DNA from 2 places in the Paenibacillus sp. P32E genome. Region 1 is predicted to be linked to the other one. Evidence: predicted binding sites of a transcription regulator. Region 1 holds the regulator's gene; the other holds the start of a gene.
What was found. Region 1 encodes LexA, which represses DNA repair genes until DNA is damaged. Its sites were predicted from a motif close to CGAACATATGTTCG; they were not measured.
Positions count from the first base shown of each region.

Region 1 (15,717 bases):
GCAACAGCCTGCGGCCATCGTGAAGATGGAACAGAATATGCTTGGCTCTGCGCTCCACAAATACAATGCGTGCCCCAAGCAGCGCCTGGGTGAATTCTTCGGTCTCCATATTGATCGTTTTCTCCCGATTTACGGTTACACCTGTAATTGGGACATTTATAAGATGCTGGCTAAGCAGCTTTCTGTAATTCTCCATTTCCGGCAATTCCGGCATAATGATATCTTCCCTTCGTAGATAGGTATAAGCACACCTTTGACATTATACACCGAGTGCAAGCATAAGTTCAGCTAAATCGGCACAAATTTCATCCGGGTTCACTCCGGTAAGGCGCTGATAGTCTTCCAGATTGTCTCTAGTCGTAAGGCCCGTCAGCACAAGGATGGTCCGGCAGCCTGCGCGCGCTCCTGCGGAAATATCTGTGCGCATATTGTCTCCAATCACAACGGCCTCGCCCGGATCAATTCCCAGCAGGGACGTAGCGTAGGTAATGAGATGCGCCTCAGGTTTGCCAATGACTACAGGAGAAAATCCGCTTGCCGCTTCGATTGCAGCCCCCAGCGTCCCTGCTCCAGGCATGACGCCGTCATCGGAGGGAAGCATCAGATCCGGGTTCGTTAACACAAACTTTGCCCCCTCACGAATCCAGCGGGAAGCCCGTGCCAGGGTATCATATGTAAAAGACCGGTCAATGCCCTGTACAACATACTCCGGCGCTTCAGTCACCAAGGCAAGCCCCGCTTCGCGGCAGGCCTCGATCAATCCCTCTTCCCCAAGTATCGCCACAGTTGCTCCTGGTGATTCTCCGGCAATATAGCGTGCAGCCGCCAATGAAGAAGTGCACACCTCATGCGGCTCTGCTTCAATGCCCATTCCACGTAAATGAGCCGCTACGCTAGCCGGAGTTCGGGAAGAGTTATTCGTTACAAACAAATAAGGTATTCCAGCCTTGCGAAGTGAAGAAATGAGCAGATCTGCACCGGGAATCATCCGGCCTCCGTGGTATAATGTTCCGTCCAAATCAATCAACAAACCCCCAACAGATTTCATAGCTTCCCTCCTAATCTATTTTTAGTTCACTCCATTAATATTAAATCTTATTAATTTTCTGTTTTCCTCTATAGCTTTCAACCAATTAGCCAGTCGTTCTATATGGAAAAAGAATTGGCTTATGGGTATTCCACACGCATAACATGAAGCTTTTTCGCCAATATCTTTGCTTCTTCGTTTCTTTTTCATCCTGCTAATCCTTAAAATTTAACACACCTCGTCGAACACTATCGAACGCCCGCCCCGCCAGTCTTTTTTTGGCATGGCACTGTCATTTCCTGCGCTTTCCCGGAAAATAATTCACTTTCCCGGATCATTCTCCTGAGGATTTCCCGGAGATCTGCGGTATACCGGAAAGGTGCCGAACTCTTCAGCCAGCAGCGTCTGAGGAAAGATTGCCTGCGCTTCCATAAGCAGCGGCAGCAGCTCTTCCTGTGAAGTGTAGCGGGAACTGAAATGAGTCAGCAGCAACTCCCGCCCACCTGCATCGCGGGCCAGCTCGGCGGCCTGTACGGCAGTGCTGTGATGATACTGATAAGCCATATCCTTCAGATCGTGGCCAAAGGTTGCCTCATGGATGATCAGATCCGCATCCAAGGCAAGCGGTAAAGCCCCCTTACAGGGTCTTGTATCTCCCAGGACGGTTATAATTCGGCCTCGTTTCGGAGCATTCACCACTTCAGCTGCACGGATCAGGACGCCTTCCTCATTCGTTACATCTTGCCCCTTTTTTAATAAGCCATAGAGCGGTCCTGGTTTCAGACCATAGCTTTGCAGTATTTCTGTATTCAGGTTGCCCGGACTGTCTTTCTCCGTCACCCGGTAACCATAGCTGTCGATCCGGTGTTCCAGCAATCCAGCCTCAACCTTAAAGCTGTCATCCTCAAAGATCAGGCCTCCGCTATGTTCAACAATCTCAATTGCATATGGAATCCGGGACTGGCTGACTGACAAGGAGATATCCAGATAGGCTTTTAGACCAGGAGGTCCATACACCGTAAGCGGTCCTGTACCGCCTTGATATCCGCGGCTGGATAACAGACCCGGTAATCCGAACAGATGGTCACCATGGAGATGGGTGATGAACAGCTTTTCAAGCTTTCCCAGCCGAAGCGGGGATCGTAGAACCTGGTGCTGCGTACCTTCTCCACAATCGAACATCCAGAAGCTTCGGCGTTCTTCCAACAAGCGGAGTGCAACCGAAGTTACATTCCTCTGTAGCGTTGGAACCCCGGCATTTGTACCCAAAAAGTATATTTCCACTCATGCTCCTCCTCTCTATATTTTTAAAAACGCTTCAAATGCTGTAGAGCAGAATCTCATGCAGAGAATTTTACCCTTTTTGGGACAAAAAATCATCTTTCCGGTAAACGTATAGCTCCAGCAAAAAACCTCCCGGTTACGGGAGGTTCCGCTCTAATAGGGTGCAATCCCTACAGAATGAGTATACCGGACGGAAGCTTATTGCTTCTCCACATTAAAATACTGCGCTTCCGGGTGCGCGAACACCATCGCCGACACCGAAGCTTCGGGCTCCATCATGAAGCCTTCAGTAAGCTCGACACCAATGTCCTCAGGTGACAGCAGCTTGAATAGAGGTCCCTGATCCTCCAGATCCGGGCAAGCAGGATAACCGAAGGATACGCGAATGCCTTGATACCGGGCTCCGTGTCTTTGCTTCATGGTCATATCCGCCGGGTCCGGGAACCCCCATGTATCCCGTATCATATGATGAACGCGCTCCGCTAAACCTTCAGCTACCTCCAGCGCAACCGCCTGCAGGGCGTGGGAACGCAGATAATCGCCTTTGTCCTTCAATTCAGCCGACATTTCGCGGACACCATGACCTGCCGTAACCACCAGGAAACCGACATAATCCATAATTCCGCTGTCAACGGATTTCAAGAAGTCTGCCAGACATAGATAAGGCTCCACATTCTGTCGGGGGAAAGTGAAGGTATGGAGTACCTTGGCTGTATCCTGCGGATCGTAGATCAGAATGTCATTGCCATTCCCTTGAGCCGGGAAAAATTGATACATGGCTTGCGGAGTTATCGTACCTTCCAGCATCGCTTTATGCAGAATGTTATCCACGGTCTCCTTGAGTTCCACTGTGCGTTGGTCACCAGCAGCAAGCTGAGCTTCCACTGAACCCTTCAGTCCAAGATGATGACCCAGCAGCATCTGCATATTTACATAAGGAATAATATGTCCTAACGGGTAATTGCGCAGGACATGCCGCTCCAGATCAGGCGGCGTAAAGACCGGAGCATCCGCCGAAATCTTGGAACGGACCGCCCTTGTCAGCACTGGCAGCTCCTGCTGTGGAGCCACGGCTACCGCCGCCTCAGCTTCAAGGCGCACTTCCTCTTCAATTTTCAAACGTTCATCCGGATTCATCAACCGGTTGGCGATATCCAGGCCGTCCATGGCGTCCTTGGCATAGAGCACCAGACCGTCATATTCCGGCCGGATACGTGTCTTGGTGAACTTGCGTGTCAATGCAGCGCCGCCAACCATGATCGGCACATCGATACCTGCGGTACGCAAATCCTGAGCAGTCAGCACCATTTGCTGCGCCGACTTCACGAGCAAGCCGGACAGGCCAATCGCATCCGCTTTTTCCCGCCGAAACGCTTCGATGATATTCTCCGGTGGTACTTTTATACCCAGATTGATAATCTCGTAACCATTATTGGAGAGGATGATCTCCACCAGATTTTTACCGATGTCATGCACATCACCCTTAACCGTAGCCAGCATGATCTTACCCTTTACAGATGTCTCATCCTTCTGCATGAACTGTTCCAAATGGTTGACAGACGCCTTCATCACTTCAGCGCTTTGCAGCACTTCTGCAACAATCAGCTCATTGTTGTTGAACAGTCTGCCAACTTCAGACATTCCAGCCATCAACGGACCGTTAATGATCTCCAGCGGACCCGACTTGTTCAGAGCTTCGTTCAGATCGGGAATCAAGCCTTCTTTGGTCCCTTCCACTACATAGGAGGCCAAGCGCTCCTCCAAGGAGAGACTGGAGATTTTCTCCTTCTTCTCCACCTTCTTCCCGCGAAAAGCGGCAACGAATGCGGACAACGTATCATCATTTGTATTATAGATCAACTGCTCAGCCAGATAACGGTCCTGTTCTGAAATGGAGGCATACCGCTCTACCTTTTCCGTATTCACGATGGCATAGTCCAGTCCGGCCTTAGTGCATTCATAGAGGAATACCGAGTTAAGCACCTCGCGACCCGCTTCAGGCAGACCAAACGAGACATTGCTTATACCCAGGATGGTATGCACCTCAGGAAGGGCTTCCTTGATTAGACGGATACCGTCGATTGTCTCCTTGGCGGAACCGATATACTGCTCATCCCCGGTACCTACAGGAAATACCAGTGTATCAAAAATCAGATCCTCCGGCGCCAGACCATACTTATTAACCAGCAGCTCGTAAGAACGTTTCGCAACTTCCAGCTTATCCGTAGCTTTAATAGCCTGTCCCGTTTCATCTATGGTGCCCACAACAATGGCAGCGCCATATTTATGGATCAGCGGAGTGACCAGCTCGAATTTTTCTTCACCATCTTCAAGATTAATGGAGTTAATGATCGCCTTGCCCTGGCAGTACTGTAGTGCCAGATCAATTACCTTGGGATCGGTGGTATCAATCATAAGCGGAACCTTTACCTTTTTGACCACCAGTTCCAGAAATTTCTTGATATCTTCACTCTCATCACGGTCCGGGTCCTGAACACAGACATCTATCACTTGTGCACCACTCTTCACCTGAGCCCGGGCGATTTCGGAAGCTTCTTCATATTTCCCCTCCACAATCAGCCGCTTGAACTTCCGCGAGCCAAGAACATTCGTGCGTTCACCCACCATATACGGGCGGTTGTCACTCTCAATATATACAGGCTCAATCCCGGAAAGTGCCGGCGGATGCTGTCCATCCAGACCACGGGGCGGATACACCGCAAGCGCCTCAGCCATTGCACGGATATGGTCCGGTGTGGTTCCGCAGCAACCCCCGGCAATATTGAGCCAGCCCTTCTCGGCAAAACCGGCAAGCTTACGGGCAAGAGAATCCGGCGACTCGTGATAATTACCGTTTTCGTCGGGCAGACCTGCATTCGGATAGCAGCTTACTGCTGCTGAGGAGATTGCCGAGAGTGAACGGATATGGTCACGCATAAACTCAGGTCCGGTCGCACAGTTGAGCCCGATGGAGATAGGTTTCAAATGCTCCAGTGAAATGTAAAAAGCTTCAATGTTCTGCCCGGCAAGTGTAGTCCCCATCGGTTCTATCGTCCCGGAGATCATGACCGGCAGCATTACCCCCGTCTGCTCAAAAGCATTGCGGATGCCGATACTTCCCGCCTTCACATTGAGTGTATCCTGGGAAGTTTCGAGCAGCAGCGCATCCACTTTCCCGTCGATCAGCGCGACCGCCTGTTCCTCATAGCTCTTCACAAGTTCATGGAATGTGACACCACCAGTCACTGAAAGGGTCTTCGTTGTTGGTCCCATAGCCCCGATAACATAGCGCGGATGGTCAGCTGTATCATATTTGTCTACGGCATTCCGGGCCAGTCTGGCGGCTTCGAGATTGATCTCGCGTGCCCGCTGTGGAATATCATATTCGGCCAGCACGACAGAAGTCGCACCGAAAGTATTCGTCTCAATTAAATCCGCACCGGCTTCCAGATATTTCTCATGAATATCCTGTATGACCTCAGGCCGGGTGAGCACCAGCATTTCATTACAACCGTCAAGCTCTTCTCCGCCAAAATCCGCACCGGTAAGCGGCACCTGTTGAATCATCGTACCCATTGCTCCATCAAGAATCAGTATGCGCTGTTGTAAGCTTTCAGCAAGTGTGAATTTAGCCACTTTCTATCCCCCCAGTAAAACATTAGAGTAAGTTTAGCAGAATATAAGGAATTCGAAAAGCCTTCCTTTCCAATCTACATTATCTGTTATTGCTGGCGGCAGCCCCCCGCCTTAGGTTTTGTTGTATTATGGCTGAACCACAAGCTTTTTACTGGGCATAGAATGCTGTGTCCGAGCAGTTACATGGGAAGTCACCGTAAACTCGCCAGCTGTTTCTACTATTCCTTCAGCCTTATATGTACCATCCCCTGCTGCTTCCCCAGCGAACTCCAACTTCTTGTCCGTATTGCTGTTACTTCTGATTTCAAAAAGAACCTCTTTTGCATCATTCACTGGTTCGCCTTCCTGTGTCACCAGCGCTTCAAAACTCACCTTCTGGCCTGCAGTAACCTGCTGGGGGCTCCAATTCAACTCTACTTTTATAGGCTCCATAGACATGTTTGCCACAGTATGCATATGACTCTCCGTCTTCCCGCCTCCTGAACAGCCTGAAAGAGCTACTGTAATCATTACCGATAAAAATGCTGCCAGCTTCCTTTGATGGATCATTTGGAATCCCTCCGAATCAAGGTAGGTTAATATCATACTGACATATCTGTGAAGCATTTCTTTTCTATTATACACATAATATTCAGATAATCAGTAATCCAACTCTTTTTCCCGCCCCAATTTGTGAGAATGGTCACATCGCCACTGATACACACGAGATTTATTTACATGCTAAAAAAACCGCATCCCCATTTGATCAGGATAACGGTTTTTGGAAGAGATACTATAAAGATTTCACAAGCGGAAGAAGCTCACTAAGATGACCAATCTGATAGTCCGGTGTAATTTCAGGATCAGTTTCTTTACCGGTGCGGTTAATCCATACGGTAGTCAGGCCTGCGCCAAGACCGCCAAGGATATCAGTAGTCAGCTTGTCGCCAACCATAATTCCTTCCTCCGGCGAAATATCAAGCAGTTCCATCGCATGTGTAAATATCCCTTTGTCCGGTTTGCCTTTACCGAAATTGCCTGAAATCACAATATGGTCAAAGTACGGAATCAACGCAGGCACACCATCCAGCTTCTCCTGCTGCAATGCAGGACACCCGTTCGTCAAGAGCAGCAGCTTCACCTTACCCTTGAGCTGATCCAGTACATGCAGCGTTTCTTCATACATGTATGGGTGGCTTCGGCGTTCTGCGGCAAATTTAGCAGCCAGCTCTGCAGCCAGCGCTTCATCCTCCACACCCAGTGCTGCCAGCCCGCGGCGCCAGGATTCGTTACGGTAGACAGGAGCAAGCTGCTCCATCTTCCGGAATTCAAGCTGTTCACCTGCTGTAAAATTCCCCCACAGCGCTTCAAAAGGATTGATCCCAATCAGCTTGGTGAACGGAAACGTTTCATATGATTCATACAGATTCCTCGCTTCCCTGCGGACAGCTGCTTCCAGTTCCTTAGGATCGACGGATTCACCTGCTGCTTCACTGGCATAACGAAATGCTTCTTCAACGCTACGCTCATCCCAGAGCAGTGTGTCATCAAGGTCAAAGAGTACGGCGGAAATCGGCATTATAGTTCTCCCTCTCCCTATGCAGGACGTATCTTTCTATTCGTTCACATATTCTACATGATTCTGCTTGGCGAACTGCTCCAGACGCTCACCCATTGCATTAATGTCATAACGGTTGAACAGCCTGGAGAATACCCACTGTGTGCGTTTACCTTTATACTTAATGGAAACTGCACCACGGGTAACGGTAATTTTTTCAATATCCGCTGCTGGAAGCTGACGCTCACGGTTGTATTTAATGGTGGCAAGTCTGGCACGTTCAACCTTCAAATATGGACGGCGGAAAAACAGCAGTGCCGCAAGCAGGAAATACAGTACCACTCCCAGCCAGTTGGCAAGAATGCCGCTGCCTTTAGCTTCATCTATGGAACCAACTACCCAGAACATGATGCCAAGCATCAACAATATTACCGGAAATACAATATTGCGGCCTTTAAAAATATCGCTGCTCTTTGCAGCGGCAGAAGTGGTTGATGCATAGATGGAATCTTTCCCTTGCTTCTTGCGTTGCTTGTTGATTTGCTGTGTGTTGCGTTGAACCATTCTTTCCCAAGAACGGGCCATGTCAGTTCCCCCTAGTCATCCTATAATATCTATGAAAAGGAACAGAGCATCATTAACTCCTGCCTTGTTGCCTTGTTCATGCGCTTATTTGTCCACAATTTCAATATTATTAAGTTGAGCACGGAAGTTACTGCGGATATTACCCAGGTAGATCTCGCGAAGCTTGGCTCTTTCCGTAAGCTCCTCTTCATTCAGGCCGTCACTCTTCTGTTTGCGCGCTAATTCATTGATGCGGGCGACCAATTCGTCAATGTTCAATATGTTCCCCTCCCCTATAAATTCATTCTAACTTTGCCATGAGAAAAAGAGCTTGTCAAGGTCTACCCCCTGAAAGCTCCTGGTATCCATCTATAGGTACTCTATCAGTATTAATATACAGGTAAACTCAGCACATCGCCGGCTTGGATATTGCTGTTCTTAAGACCGCTCGTCCGTTTGATTCCTTCTATATATACAGCCGTTTTCATATGAGCCGGTTTATTCTTAAGTGCTATGCTCCAAAGTGTATCCCCGCGTTCAACAACAACCCTCTTCTCCTGCTTGGCCGACAACACCGATCCCGCAAAAACATTGCCTACCACAGTAAATCCGGAAATCACTAACAGAAAAATCAAGGCCAGCTTTACAATTGTGTCCTGGCGGAGCAATCTGCGGCAAGGTGCTGTTAAAGAGGAAAGAAGATTCTTCATATCTAGTCTATCATTGTATGCAGAACGGGCTCTCGCTGTTTGGTCCTCATGAACCTCGTCGTAAATACTACGGTATGTGCTGTACTTTAACATATTAACCGACCTCCAAACACTTGTTCTTACTTTCGAAATTAATATAACACGAACATGTGTTTTGATCAATACTTTTTTCGAACAATTGTTCCCTTATTCTTCGAACCTCTTTTTCTGTTATATCCACTCCGCTTTTCCATTCTCCAGCTGCCATTCCCGATCGTTTTAGAACTTATGTTTGTACGAACGGAAGTTCTATGTTATAATTTTCCCAAACATAGTATATGGGGTTGATTCCGATGTCAAAGATTTCGAGTCGTCAACTGGCGATCCTGGAATTTATTCGTAACGAAGTCCGCAGCAAGGGGTATCCGCCTTCTGTCCGGGAAATCGGTGAAGCTGTAGGACTGGCTTCCAGCTCCACGGTACACGGTCACCTGGACCGGTTGGAGAAGAAAGGGCTTATCCGCCGTGATCCAACGAAACCGCGTGCAATAGAACTGCTGGGACAAGAGGATTCCGAGAATGTTCATCAATTTGTTCAGACGGTAACACGCATTCCAGTCGTTGGAAAGGTTACCGCCGGGGTACCGATTACAGCAACAGAGAATATCGAGGACTACTTTCCACTGCCTACTCATTATGTAGGTGATAACAAAGTGTTCATGCTGTCTGTTCTTGGTGACAGTATGGTCGACGCTGGCATTATGAATGGTGACTATGTAATCGTCCGCCAACAGCAGACAGCAGATAATGGCGATATCGTCGTTGCCATGACTGAAGAAGATGAAGCAACAGTTAAGACCTTCTACAAAGAACGTGACCATATCCGTCTGCAGCCGGAGAATCCGGCTTATGAGCCTCTACGTCTGAATCGAGTTACGATTCTGGGCAGAGTTATCGGCCTATTCCGCGATATTCATTAGTAAGTCCCCGTCTCATTTATAACTGTTCCGCTCAATAGCGGAACAGTTTTTTCATTTTCCTCCAATCTACCAATTGTTTTCTTTACACTATTTAGTACTAATAGTTGGCCTATATTGTTACCCTCTGCCTGATTAACCGAAGGGGAACAACTGTTCGCTATAGGTTTTCTATCTAATTTTCCAGAACTCTCTCTACACTCCACTCATATCCTGATCATAAAAGGAGTGTTGATCAAAATGCCCAATTATCGAATCATTATCGATCTGTCACAGCGAATGCTGTATCTTCTGGACAATGACACTGTAATTAGAGGTTTTCCTGTCGGCATAGGCAAGATGCTGTCCGTTTCTCCAGTTGGAGAATATACCATTATCAACAAACAGAAAAACCCCGGCGGCCCTTTCGGAGTTTTTTGGATGGGCCTATCCAAACCCCATTATGGGATTCACGGAACCAATGACCCTTCCTCCATCGGTAAAAAGGTCTCCCATGGCTGTATTCGCATGTACAATGAAGATGTGTTATCCCTCGCAGCAACAGTTCCCATTGGAACCCGCGTAACTATTCGGGAATAACTGCACAAAGGACACCTTAGCGAGACATTTATCAACGTCTCACTAGGTGTCCTTCATGTTCAAACATTTATTTTGCATACAAACAGGAAAAGCGGAGTAATATGTCGAAACCTGTATATTGGTAAATTAAATCTTGAAAGGAAGTGTCTGGTTTGAATCAATCCAAAATAAGAACCCATGTCGACTTCAAGGTCGACGCATTAGGTAAGCTCTCCAATCTTTTACTGAACAATAATCATGGGGAACGCAGAGTCAATATCCTTACTGCCTTCGGCAGCATTCAAGGCAACGTAGCTTCGAACACCAGCAGTAATGAGGATGTATTTAACCTCAAATCATTGATGGACGATGTCATCGTTGATGAATACATTTCCTACTTGGGTGCTGAGCATCCTGAAAAGACTTTCAATTACAATTTTGTAGTTTTGGATAATGTAATTGTACGGCCTTTCGCCAGCTTTGGAACTGAAATTGAATATAAGCAGCTGATTGTCTATGCCGAGCAAATAACGTCCTTCAACTTCATGTAAAACCTGTTTATGATTACATATTGAAGTAATAGACGGATAATGTCTCCCGGTGAATCTCAGGCTTATACCACTCACGACCCGGGAGCACATTGTTCTTATTGCTGAGTCTGCTCATATCCAAGCTCATCCAGAATGCCTTTAGCCAGTACAAGCTGCACCTCTTCCGGCTCCTTCAGCTTCCTGGCGTAGACTACTGCACTTTTGGCAACTTTCTCAATCAATCTTCGGCCCTGTTCCTTGGTGATCGACACTTCTACCCCAGAGCGCCCTACCACTTCAGATAAGCAGAAAAAGACAATGCGCATACTATAATTCTCCCTGCTTAAAAAGTAGAACAAGTGAGGAACATTTTTCAGCAGACGATCCACCCAATTCGTAATCTCACGGATCTGATAAATCTCCCTGCGATCCTGCTCATACCCGTTAAATATGAGCTTTACCTTCCCGCGCATTTTCTTTTTCTCATACTTCTTGAATTCCCGTAAATAATTCTCCAGTCTTCCCTTTTCCACATCTTCCCTAGAAATATTCATCACTGTAACATCTTCATCTTTTTCCATCTCTATCACCTTCCACTTATGTAAGATAACCGGTTTCACACCTATGAAAAGGCATCCCGGGGGATGCCTTAGATTCCAAGACTTCTTTTAAAGGTTAAGATCTAAGCATTAAACCTTACAGCACACTTCTAAGCAATCGGATAGCCGCAGCGTTTAAGCGTAACGCTTCCCGTATGGAAGCTCTCGCAGCCAGCAGCTCACGTCTGGCACGGCTTGGGTTTGGCACCCGGCGCAAGTTTTCATTGATTTCTTCCAGTCTTTCCAGCAAAATAGCTCTTTGTGTCCGCAGCAAACTGATAGCTCTGCGGATTCTCGCACGTTCGCGTTCTGTCATCATTACACCTCTTTTACGTTTTATAGTATAAGAGATGCAAGAGCAGACACATTGGTATGTGTTATCTGGCAACAATAACAGATCATAAAACGAAAGAGCCGCTTTTCAGCAGCTCTCAGAGTCAGGTTAAGCTTCCTTGACCTTTATAGAGATCACATTCGCCGGATTAATGTGTTTGCCGCCCGCCATAATCCATTCTGTAAGTCCACTAGATTTCAGATGTGCCCGTGCTTCCTCCGCCGTCTTGAATGTGGATTCCAGCTCTTCAATTTGTCCATTCACATATTGAAGCTCATAATGAACTGCACTCACAATGAACCACCTCCTATTTCTATCTATTCTATTAATTCGACACTTGGAATGGTTTACCTGTATACCCAGGCTGTCAACTGATCTGGACTAACGTTGAACTTGTCCGTCATTCTTGCTTCTTTGGCACACGGACTCTGAACTCAAACCCTTCCCGGCTGTAACACATTCCTGCAACAAGTACATCTTCAGGCGTCCATCTCTGAACAGGACCGGCATAATCTGCTATGACATGCGGCTTGCCTTCAATCAATTGAACAACGTATACCTTCACTTGTGCGAGAGCTGCCGCGAACAAATCGGCATCGCTCGTCAGAACCTTATATGTTGATTTCAAAACAGCTCCTCCTTATCTACTGTTTCCCACTGCTCATAAATTACACATTTTCAAGCAATTATGTACGAATCCCAAGCAGCAAATCCGTTCGGACAAGTATTACACTACAATAACAAATAATCACCTACATAGTACCACGATTATCATCCCAATAATCAGAGCTGAACCACAAAAATATGCATGCGGGTCATATTTCATTCTATAGGTAGTATACAGCCGCATGGAACAATATGTAAACGATTTAGCAGGCTTATTTTGTCAAAAACATTATTCTTCTTTTTTTGGTATTCGTTCAAAATGATGTGCTTCCGCGGATATGCGTGTCATTTTCATGACTTTGCTTGCCTTTCTGCCCGTGATTTGATAAGACTAAGGTAGTTTGTTCCCAGATTGGATATGAGGAGGATGCACATTGGAAGAAGTACGGATACAAAAAAAAGACCGTGCCGTCAGCTTTAGGGTGATCGAGGAGGAAGGCGAGTATATCGTTTTTGACATGTCACTCTCAAACCCGGCCAGCAACCGCACCCATTATACCGGTAAACAGTTCGCAGAAGCCTGGAAAGCCGTTGAATCAATTCTAGGCGAAACCGAGATCCCTGATGAAATAATAAAATATGCAAATTCTTAACTCAGAACTTAAAGCGCCCCGGCAAACGGGGCTTTTCATTTATTTAGCGATATCCATTTACGAACAATTGTTCCCTATCTAGTTATCCGCGTATTTTTTAAGTTGAATCGGTTAGTGCTTGTCGCGCGGGGTATCTACATACTGCCCGGTCAGTGGATCAAAGCGGGGACGTGGACCCGCGATCCGATGTTCAATCCGCAGTATAGAACGGAGCAACTCCCCAAAACCAATAAAAAACATTCCCGCAATAGACGACCACATAGCTATATACACACCAGTCAGTACACTTTCTGCGTCGACTGCTATTGGAATAGAGACAATTAATCCCGCCACCAATAACAAACCGCCAAAATATTGGAGATATTCACTTTTCACAGGATTCACTCCTCACACTATTATTCACGGCTGCAATCAATGAAACTTTATTTTCGCCTTAAGCTCCACTAAGGTGGCCAGCGAAATCCCAATGATCAGTAAACAATTCTATATAAGATTCATAGACAGCTTGATCGTCCCGCCTTTAGAACGGCTTGATCGTGAAACCCTTTACGCTTGTGATCAGAAGTAAATAACAGCCTAAGTATAATTGATTTCGGACATTCTGTGAATGAATAGTACATCACCGATACGCCAGAAGCCCATCCACATTAATAAAATACTCATTTTCCCTCTTCCTTATTAAGCGCACCCACCATTAAAACCCCGCCATTACACTGACGGGGCAATGATCATTTTAAATAAGCGGTTCTTGAATCAAAGTGGCAAAATTAAATTGGTGCTGATGGCCATCATTTAAAGTAGTGAGACCCGTAACAAAATGGACATGCTTGCCATTACCAACCGAAATCGCCGGCCCCGTCCGAATCTTTTTGAGATTATGAAAATGGTTTAAGAAATCCGTTTTAGTGAGATCAATTTCATGAACATGGCTTTTTCCTACCCGAATCGCTTGCCCCGTAACGCCTGCGAACCGATGGTTATGTCGATCTGCTCCTTCTTCCGCCAGTTTGGTACTACCCTCAAATTCATGGACATGCCTCTGCGTCAATTTAGCAGATCTTACTTTCTTTAGTATAGGATTTTTTTTCTGCATTCGTACCTGCCTCCTTATAGTAGTAAACAATAACATCCTATTGAGGCAAGGGCATGTATGTGTTAGGCAACCGTTAAAATCCAAAAGATTTTTTACAACATCAATTCATTTCATTTTGTACCCCTAATTGGGTATTAAAATCGAAGTTTGCTTTGATTTTGTAGGCATTTTATGGGCGCCGCCTTTTGAAGGGTTCTTAAAACTCCACATGCACAAACAAAAAAAACCTCGACGCCAACGGCGCCAAGGGCTGCTTCATCCTAGTAAAGAGTCATGTATTGATCTCTTTCCCATTCGTGTACTTGTGTGCGGTTTACAGTTTGGCCTTTTTAGATCCATCTGAACGCTGCTGAATGCCTTGAACAAAAGGGAACTAAGAGAGGTAACTTTCTAAATATACTGCCTTACTTCTATTATATGTGGGCATTTTGTGGGCGTTTATGTGGGCACTACTTTTGAGTCATATTAAAGCTATAAAAATTGAGCCGTCCAGGATTACTCCTGTGGCGGCTCTTTTACATACTCAATCAATTCAGAAATGTCTTTCAATCCTAAAGCAATCATAATCTTGTTGAGATTTTCCGGGGACCAAGCTTTCGATTTATTATCAGCCATATCTGAGATAGTAGGGTACCGTATTCCTGTCGTTTTAGATAGTTGGTTTGCATTTAGCCTTTTTTCATAAAGTAGCTTGTCCAGTTTGAGTCTTAACATATGCTCACCTCACCTAAAATATACTCGATTTACGTATAAAATTCAACGAACACCGAATATTTTTATACGTTTATCGTTAATTAATATACGTTTTTCGTATATAATTAAGATAAGAAAGGAGGCGAACACATTGGATAAAACGAGAAAAGAAAGGCGTAAAGAGTATCAGGTTGAAACAATCAAGACAGTGACTGCAATCATCGTCCAGATTAACTCGATACTCACCCTCATCGTCCTGCTCACCAAGTAGGAAAACCCGAAACCTTGGCCCCGAAAGGGGCTAAGGCGTAGGGGGATGAAATACAAGGGGCGCCTTTCCCTCTCGATTATAACATAACGATAAGGAGCGATGAAACGTGACCGTTAAACAAAAAATCACCTCGGTTATGACCTATGCCGCCCTAACTATAAGTATTGCAAACATCATTATACTGCTGGTGAAGTGGTAATGTTGCCCGTACACGTAAGGCTTGCAGAGTTTTACCACCTGCATAAGCCGGCAAACTCACAATCGAGCACTGTCCGGAGCTGCTGCAATGTCTGTCCGTCAATGAACGGTATTGCTGGGATACTCTGAAGCTACGGCAGCTCACAAACACGGCAGCAGTCATACAGGACACAGAATGGCTGAGTGAACTCCAGATCCGTGAAAAAGCCCTTCGGCTAACTGGGAGGGCACCAAAACTATGATGCTGCAGAAGCTAAAGCCCGGGCTAGTTGTTCGGATCATCGAAGGACATGAGAGTGGTTTTGGCGGTCGGCAGGGGAAGATTATCGCTGTAGGAACTTTTCAGGGAGGACCTAAACATATAGGTGCGCTGGTGGATATTAACGAACCACTATTAATTAACATTGAATCAGAAGGATTAGAAGAAGCATATGATGACCCATTGCCACGAGGATGGGAGGAGTTTGA
Region 1 covers NZ_LVYY01000007.1:182,713-198,429, forward strand. Annotated here, with positions in the region: gene A3848_RS08680 (Fpg/Nei family DNA glycosylase) at 1-214, opposite strand, end outside; gene A3848_RS08685 (TIGR01457 family HAD-type hydrolase) at 260-1,048, opposite strand; gene rnz (ribonuclease Z) at 1,349-2,311, opposite strand; gene metH (methionine synthase) at 2,510-5,887, opposite strand; gene A3848_RS08700 (FixH family protein) at 6,074-6,496, opposite strand; gene A3848_RS08705 (HAD family hydrolase) at 6,720-7,505, opposite strand; gene A3848_RS08710 (hypothetical protein) at 7,542-8,069, opposite strand; gene A3848_RS08715 (DUF896 domain-containing protein) at 8,154-8,327, opposite strand; gene A3848_RS08720 (LysM peptidoglycan-binding domain-containing protein) at 8,438-8,851, opposite strand; gene lexA (transcriptional repressor LexA) at 9,091-9,717, shown strand; gene A3848_RS08730 (L,D-transpeptidase) at 9,955-10,293, shown strand; gene A3848_RS08735 (hypothetical protein) at 10,446-10,823, shown strand; gene A3848_RS08740 (hypothetical protein) at 10,919-11,383, opposite strand; gene A3848_RS08745 (hypothetical protein) at 11,499-11,717, opposite strand; gene A3848_RS08750 (hypothetical protein) at 11,844-12,029, opposite strand; gene A3848_RS08755 (hypothetical protein) at 12,136-12,363, opposite strand; gene A3848_RS08760 (hypothetical protein) at 12,776-12,994, shown strand; gene A3848_RS08765 (hypothetical protein) at 13,106-13,369, opposite strand; gene A3848_RS08770 (YmaF family protein) at 13,728-14,087, opposite strand; gene A3848_RS08775 (helix-turn-helix domain-containing protein) at 14,583-14,801, opposite strand; gene A3848_RS33550 (DUF7667 family protein) at 15,312-15,491, shown strand; gene A3848_RS08780 (hypothetical protein) at 15,488-15,717, shown strand, end outside.

Region 2 (5,318 bases), on a different contig from region 1:
CGCGGATGGATTCCGCCAGTAACAGCAGCTCCTGCTCTGGAGATTGAACCTCCTCAGCTTCTTCTGTAGCTCCATCCTCCAGCTGCGGGGTCAGCAGAATACCCACATATTCTCCAGGCTGCTTCTCAAAGGTAACGCCCCGCATCTGCTTGTCGATTAACTCCTGTATAATATTCAGCACAGTATAAGACAGCAGCTGCTTGTCCTGTTCACTCCGGCTATCCAGCACCTGTGGCACATCATCAATCATAATAACCACAACCATGTAATCGCTTGCAGATAATAGCGGCAAATCCAGGAACTCCAGCTTCTCCCGGATATGTGCCGGATGGATGCTGTCACTGATGACGGACAGGAGAAACCTCTCGCGCAGCAGCGGCAGGCTCTGGGCCAGCTTCACCTGCATCTCCTTCACCCGGCTTCGTTCCCGGTCCTCCGCATCAAGCGACTCTGTAACCTTGCTCAGGACAGAGACCAGCTCTTTGCGGCGGATAGGCTTCAGAAGGTAATCTACCGCATGGATCTGAAGAGCAGACCGCAAATAATCGGCATCGTTATGCCCGCTGATGAACACAATTTTGGCAAAAGGCAGCACCTCACGCACTTCCGCCGCCATCCGGATTCCGTCCATCGCTGGCATCTGCACATCCGTCAGCACGATATCCGGCTTCAGCTCCTTGATCAGCTCGAGTCCCGTATCCCCATCATCCGCTGTTCCAATCAACTCGATCCCCTGCTCTGTCCAGTTCACATAGTTCCGCAGTCCGTTCAGCACCGCCGGCTCATCATCCACTATGATTAGTGTTTTCATGGGCATGTTCCTTTCTGAACCCGTTAGTTATCCTGTCGTCTTCTACACACAAAGTGGTTCTCCTTCCTCAAAGGTAAATGTTGAAACGAAGAATTTTATAGGTTCAGCTTATAAAAAAGGAAAAGAAAAAAGAAAACGCCCGGTTTCCCAGGCGCTTCATCTTTTCTGCTATTTAGCTGTCAAATCGTAGGCGAAGCAAGCCGCAGCCTCCACCTGCTTGAAGCCCTCTCCAATATACAGGGCCTTGGCACGTTCATTTTCCGCGTTTACACACAGCACTGTTTGCGTATAGGCCTGTTCCTTGGCGAACCGCAATGCCGCTCTCAGCAGAATTCTCCCCAGCCCTTTACCTTGATACTCCGGAAGTATAGCCAGTGGTCCAATGTTCATGATCGGAGATCCTTCATATTCATCGTCTGCTCCACGGACAACGCCGACCGCTTGACCATTATGGCGAAGAATCATGAGACCGCCTTCAATGTAGTCCTTGCGGGAAATCATATTCGTCACCATTTCCGGAGTGGCCGGTGTTTCGCTCCCTTTCAGTTTGGCAAAGCCGGCATTTCTCACCCCGCACCAGTCAGGCTCATCGGTTCCAGGCCGAAAAGGCTTAATTTCGTATCCGGTGGGCAAGCTGAGGTCAGGAACAAATGCTTCATTACGGACAAGCAAATAGGAATAGCGCTCCACAGCAAAGCCGGCAGCAAGCATATTGTGCGTCTCTCTTGCATTCACCGTTGGTACAAATATATCCAGCTTATCCAAACCTGCCGTATGCCGTAGTATGGCTTGCAGCAGCTCCCGGTAAATGTCAGGTTCAGCGGTATCCGCCTGAAAAATCCGAAAACGGCCTTTTCGTCCTCTGCGGTTATAGTCATTCAAAATCAGCGAAGCGGCCGCAACCAGTGCACCCTGCTCATTTATCGCCACATAGGTGGGATTCTCTTCCGACAGTTCAAACTCAGCAAGCTGCTCTTCATATAAAAAGGAATCGTCAATATCCGGCCGGTGCTTCCGGCAAAAATCCAAAAACTCGTCTCTCCTATGCTCACTTAACGCTTCAATCTTCATTTGCTTATCATCCTTCCAGCCTGTTATACTGCTGTTCTAAAAGTATCAGAAGTTCAATCAACCGAAAAGGGTAAAAACAACTATGAACCATTGTATCATTGCTGCCATTACCAAAAGTCCGCTGAGAGCCTCCCTGTATCATTTTACCAGAGCAAGCAACCTGCAGGGTATGGCTGCCTTGGATGGGATCTTCGCATCGGCCTTGCTGTACCCCGAATATGCCAACGGCATACGCCGGAATGAAGCCCGGAAGGCAGTCTATAACGGCCAGCATGCAGTGCTGAACTCCCATCTTCGAATCACCCCCGAGGCTATGGAAGCAGGAACAACGGCTGAACAGTTCCGCGCCTGTCTGGACAGCCATGTCTTCCTGTGGCCAACTGAACGCGACTGTATGTCCATGGCAGCTATGTACTCTCGCAGAGAACCAGGAGAGACCTTTGCCATTCTGAAATTTGATGCCCTTAAGCTCTTAACGGATCACTTCGATCATATCCGGTTGTCCAAATATGACTCCGGGAGCTCTCCCCGATACCCGCACCGGATGTCCTACCGCAAGAGCTGTGAGATGCTGCTGCCCATCGGACAGTTCATGACAGAGAATAGGCCGTCGATTCCGGCAAAGCCCTCCGAGATCAAAGAGGTGCTTGTTGAGTATTCGCTCACTCCGTTAAGCCGCTATCTTCAGACAATCTACTGTTCCGGTCAGGAGCTGGTGCCAGCAGCTTGGAGGGCCATCCATGAACCGCTGGTTTTGCCTTCGACTCCGCATTCCTAAATAATGTGAGAGCATTCGAGCATAAAAAACAAGCATCCCTTCAAAAGAAGGGATGCTTGTGTAAACCGTAGTGCGGTCAAGAGGACTCGAACCTCCACGATATTGCTATCACTGGCACCTGAAGCCAGCGCGTCTGCCAATTCCGCCATGACCGCATATTCAATGACTTAATTTCGCAGTCACAAGATAGATCATACCATTCGAAGATGTCTGAGTCAATATTTTTATGCAATTATTTTTAATACATTAATTTCTGTATAAATATTGCTTTTATTTGCGAATACGGGGTATAATGAGAACAAAGGTTCGCATACTATAAATGAGGTGATTTATATGGCGACTACCAAGAGAAATCCACTAACTACACCAACAATCCCCGAAGATATAACCAAAGACGAAAAGTCCCTTGTCAGAAGCTATTTGCTGCTTACGTTCATTCATAAAGTATTTGAACGCGATTGCCGGGTCATCGGCAAGAGCGGGTTATTCAAGACACCACAGCTCTACATGGAGCTGGTATCCGGTGCAACGAAGAAGACCTCACTGATGCTCCAGGAGGTCACTCGTGAGCTTACCTCGCATCATCTGAAGATCACAACCATCCGTCAAGATCAACGGGGTGTAGAGGCCCAATATTCCTGCCGGGGATACACCGGCGAGATGAATATCCCTTGGCCCGGATTCCGTAATGAAATGATGCTGCGGATGCGTGCTTACCTCGGCCTGACACCCGAGCTAACCGTTCTCCCCCGGGAAGAAGCTGTGGAGCAGATGGCTTTATCCATTTAAGATCTACACCGCCAATAGCAACAGCCCCGTCCATAACCGGACGGGGCTGTTGCTGCGTCTTATATATTCTCCGGCTCTTGTCTGGGTTCGGCAAAGGGCTGGTACACATAGTTGCGGTCAAGCTTCACTATCCGCTTATTGGGACGGCGTATCATCACCTGAGACTCGTCCCAGGCAAGAACAATACCCTTTACATCATTGCTCTCCAGTGCATCGCGTACAACACGGATCTTCTCACCGGAAATCCGGTAGGCATCCAGCTGTTCGTCACTAATCATGAAGTTCAAGTCTCCTTTCAACACATTGCTAGCCTTATCCACCCGTGAAAAAGACCCCAATGAGTAGTCATTCGGGTCTAGTTACTTGCAGTTCTAACCTTATATCTTATGAAGTTCTATATCAGCGCTTCATTCTTCTCAAACCAGAAGTCAAGAACTTTAGCGGACATCACACGTTGTTCCAGATATTCCACTTGATGATCAGTGAATTTCTGTCTCCAATTGAAGGACAATTCTTCACACAAGCTTGTGATCGTCAAAAGTTCAGACCAAGCGACGTAACGTTTGTACCAGAAAAACTGAGGATGTTCAATCATATAGGGATACAGGTCGTCGAATTCCGTATGTTTGCAATCCAGCGCACGCTCGAAATGATCCTTGGCCTCGGTTAGTTTATCAATAAAAAATTGCTCTGTCACCGGTTCTTTCCCCATTGTGACGCCTCCTCTCTCATGTCTAATTTTTATTATAAAGGAAAACTTATAGAGTGAAAAGCAGTTGTTAAAAAAATAGGCTATGTTCCTCTAATTGTCATCCTTTATTCGTCAAAGACAATCGTTCCTTCACTAAGAGACATAATCCGGACAAGCGACTCCAGACGGATACCCTGTTCTCTAATGGTTCTGGCTCCGGCCTGGAAGCTTTTCTCCACAACTACACCGAGTCCGACCAGTTCTGCGCCGGAGCGCTGAATGATTTTGATGAGACCGCGTGCGGCGTCGCCATTTGCGATAATATCGTCAATGAACAGCACCTTGTCATCCGCAGAGATAAATTGACGGGAGAGCATGATGTCTGTAACAATGCCTTTGGTGAATGAAGGCACTCTCTCGCACAGCGCATCCGGATCAGCTAACAGTGTTTTTTTGCGGCGGGCAAACACCAGTGGTACCTTCATTTCGTAAGCGGTGGCAAATGCCACGGCAATACCCGAGGATTCCACGGTAACCACCCGTGTAACTCCAGCATCAGCAAATCTCCCGGCAAACTCCCGTCCCATTTCCATCGTCAGCATAGGATCAACCTGGTGGTTGAGCAGCGCATCCAGCTTCAGCACCTGATCGGAAAGGACGACCCCTTCCTGCAAAATCCGTTGTTTCAATAATTCCATGATTTTGAACCTCCATTACCCTTTATAATTCCAGACGTCCACCGTAATAACCTTATTTAAGCATTAGGCGGAAGTCATGTCCTTCTGCTCATCATCATAACCTGTACTATATGGACTGCACAAGGCTATCCTTTGGCACAGCCATTTTTTATCTTTGCAGTACAATGAAGGAGGGGAGCCATGAAATCCCATGTCCGTACTCTGCAAATCGCTTTCACCTATATTGGCACCATTGTAGGTGCCGGATTCGCCACCGGCCAGGAGATCCTTCGGTTCTTTACAAGATATGGGCACTGGGCCGTGCTGACCATCCTGCTCTCCACGGCCTTGTTCATCTGGCTCGGCACCAAAATGATGATTATCGGCCAGCGCATCGGAGCAGACTCTTATGAAGATTTCAACCGCCATCTCTTCGGTGAGCGTGTCGGCAAAAGCATCAGCCTGTTCACGATGATCATCCTGATCGGTGTCAACAGCATT
Region 2 covers NZ_LVYY01000011.1:12,471-17,788, reverse strand. Annotated here, with positions in the region: gene A3848_RS11620 (response regulator transcription factor) at 1-811, opposite strand, end outside; gene A3848_RS11615 (GNAT family N-acetyltransferase) at 980-1,882, opposite strand; gene A3848_RS11610 (DUF7002 family protein) at 1,965-2,660, shown strand; tRNA gene A3848_RS11605 (tRNA-Leu) at 2,732-2,815, opposite strand; gene A3848_RS11600 (YhjD family protein) at 2,994-3,449, shown strand; gene A3848_RS11595 (hypothetical protein) at 3,509-3,727, opposite strand; gene A3848_RS11590 (hypothetical protein) at 3,844-4,161, opposite strand; gene A3848_RS11585 (xanthine phosphoribosyltransferase) at 4,266-4,838, opposite strand; gene A3848_RS11580 (YkvI family membrane protein) at 5,019-5,318, shown strand, end outside.
Region 2: A3848_RS11600 (YhjD family protein) is a predicted target of LexA. The motif match lies at 2,956-2,969, and genes of this name have one in related genera.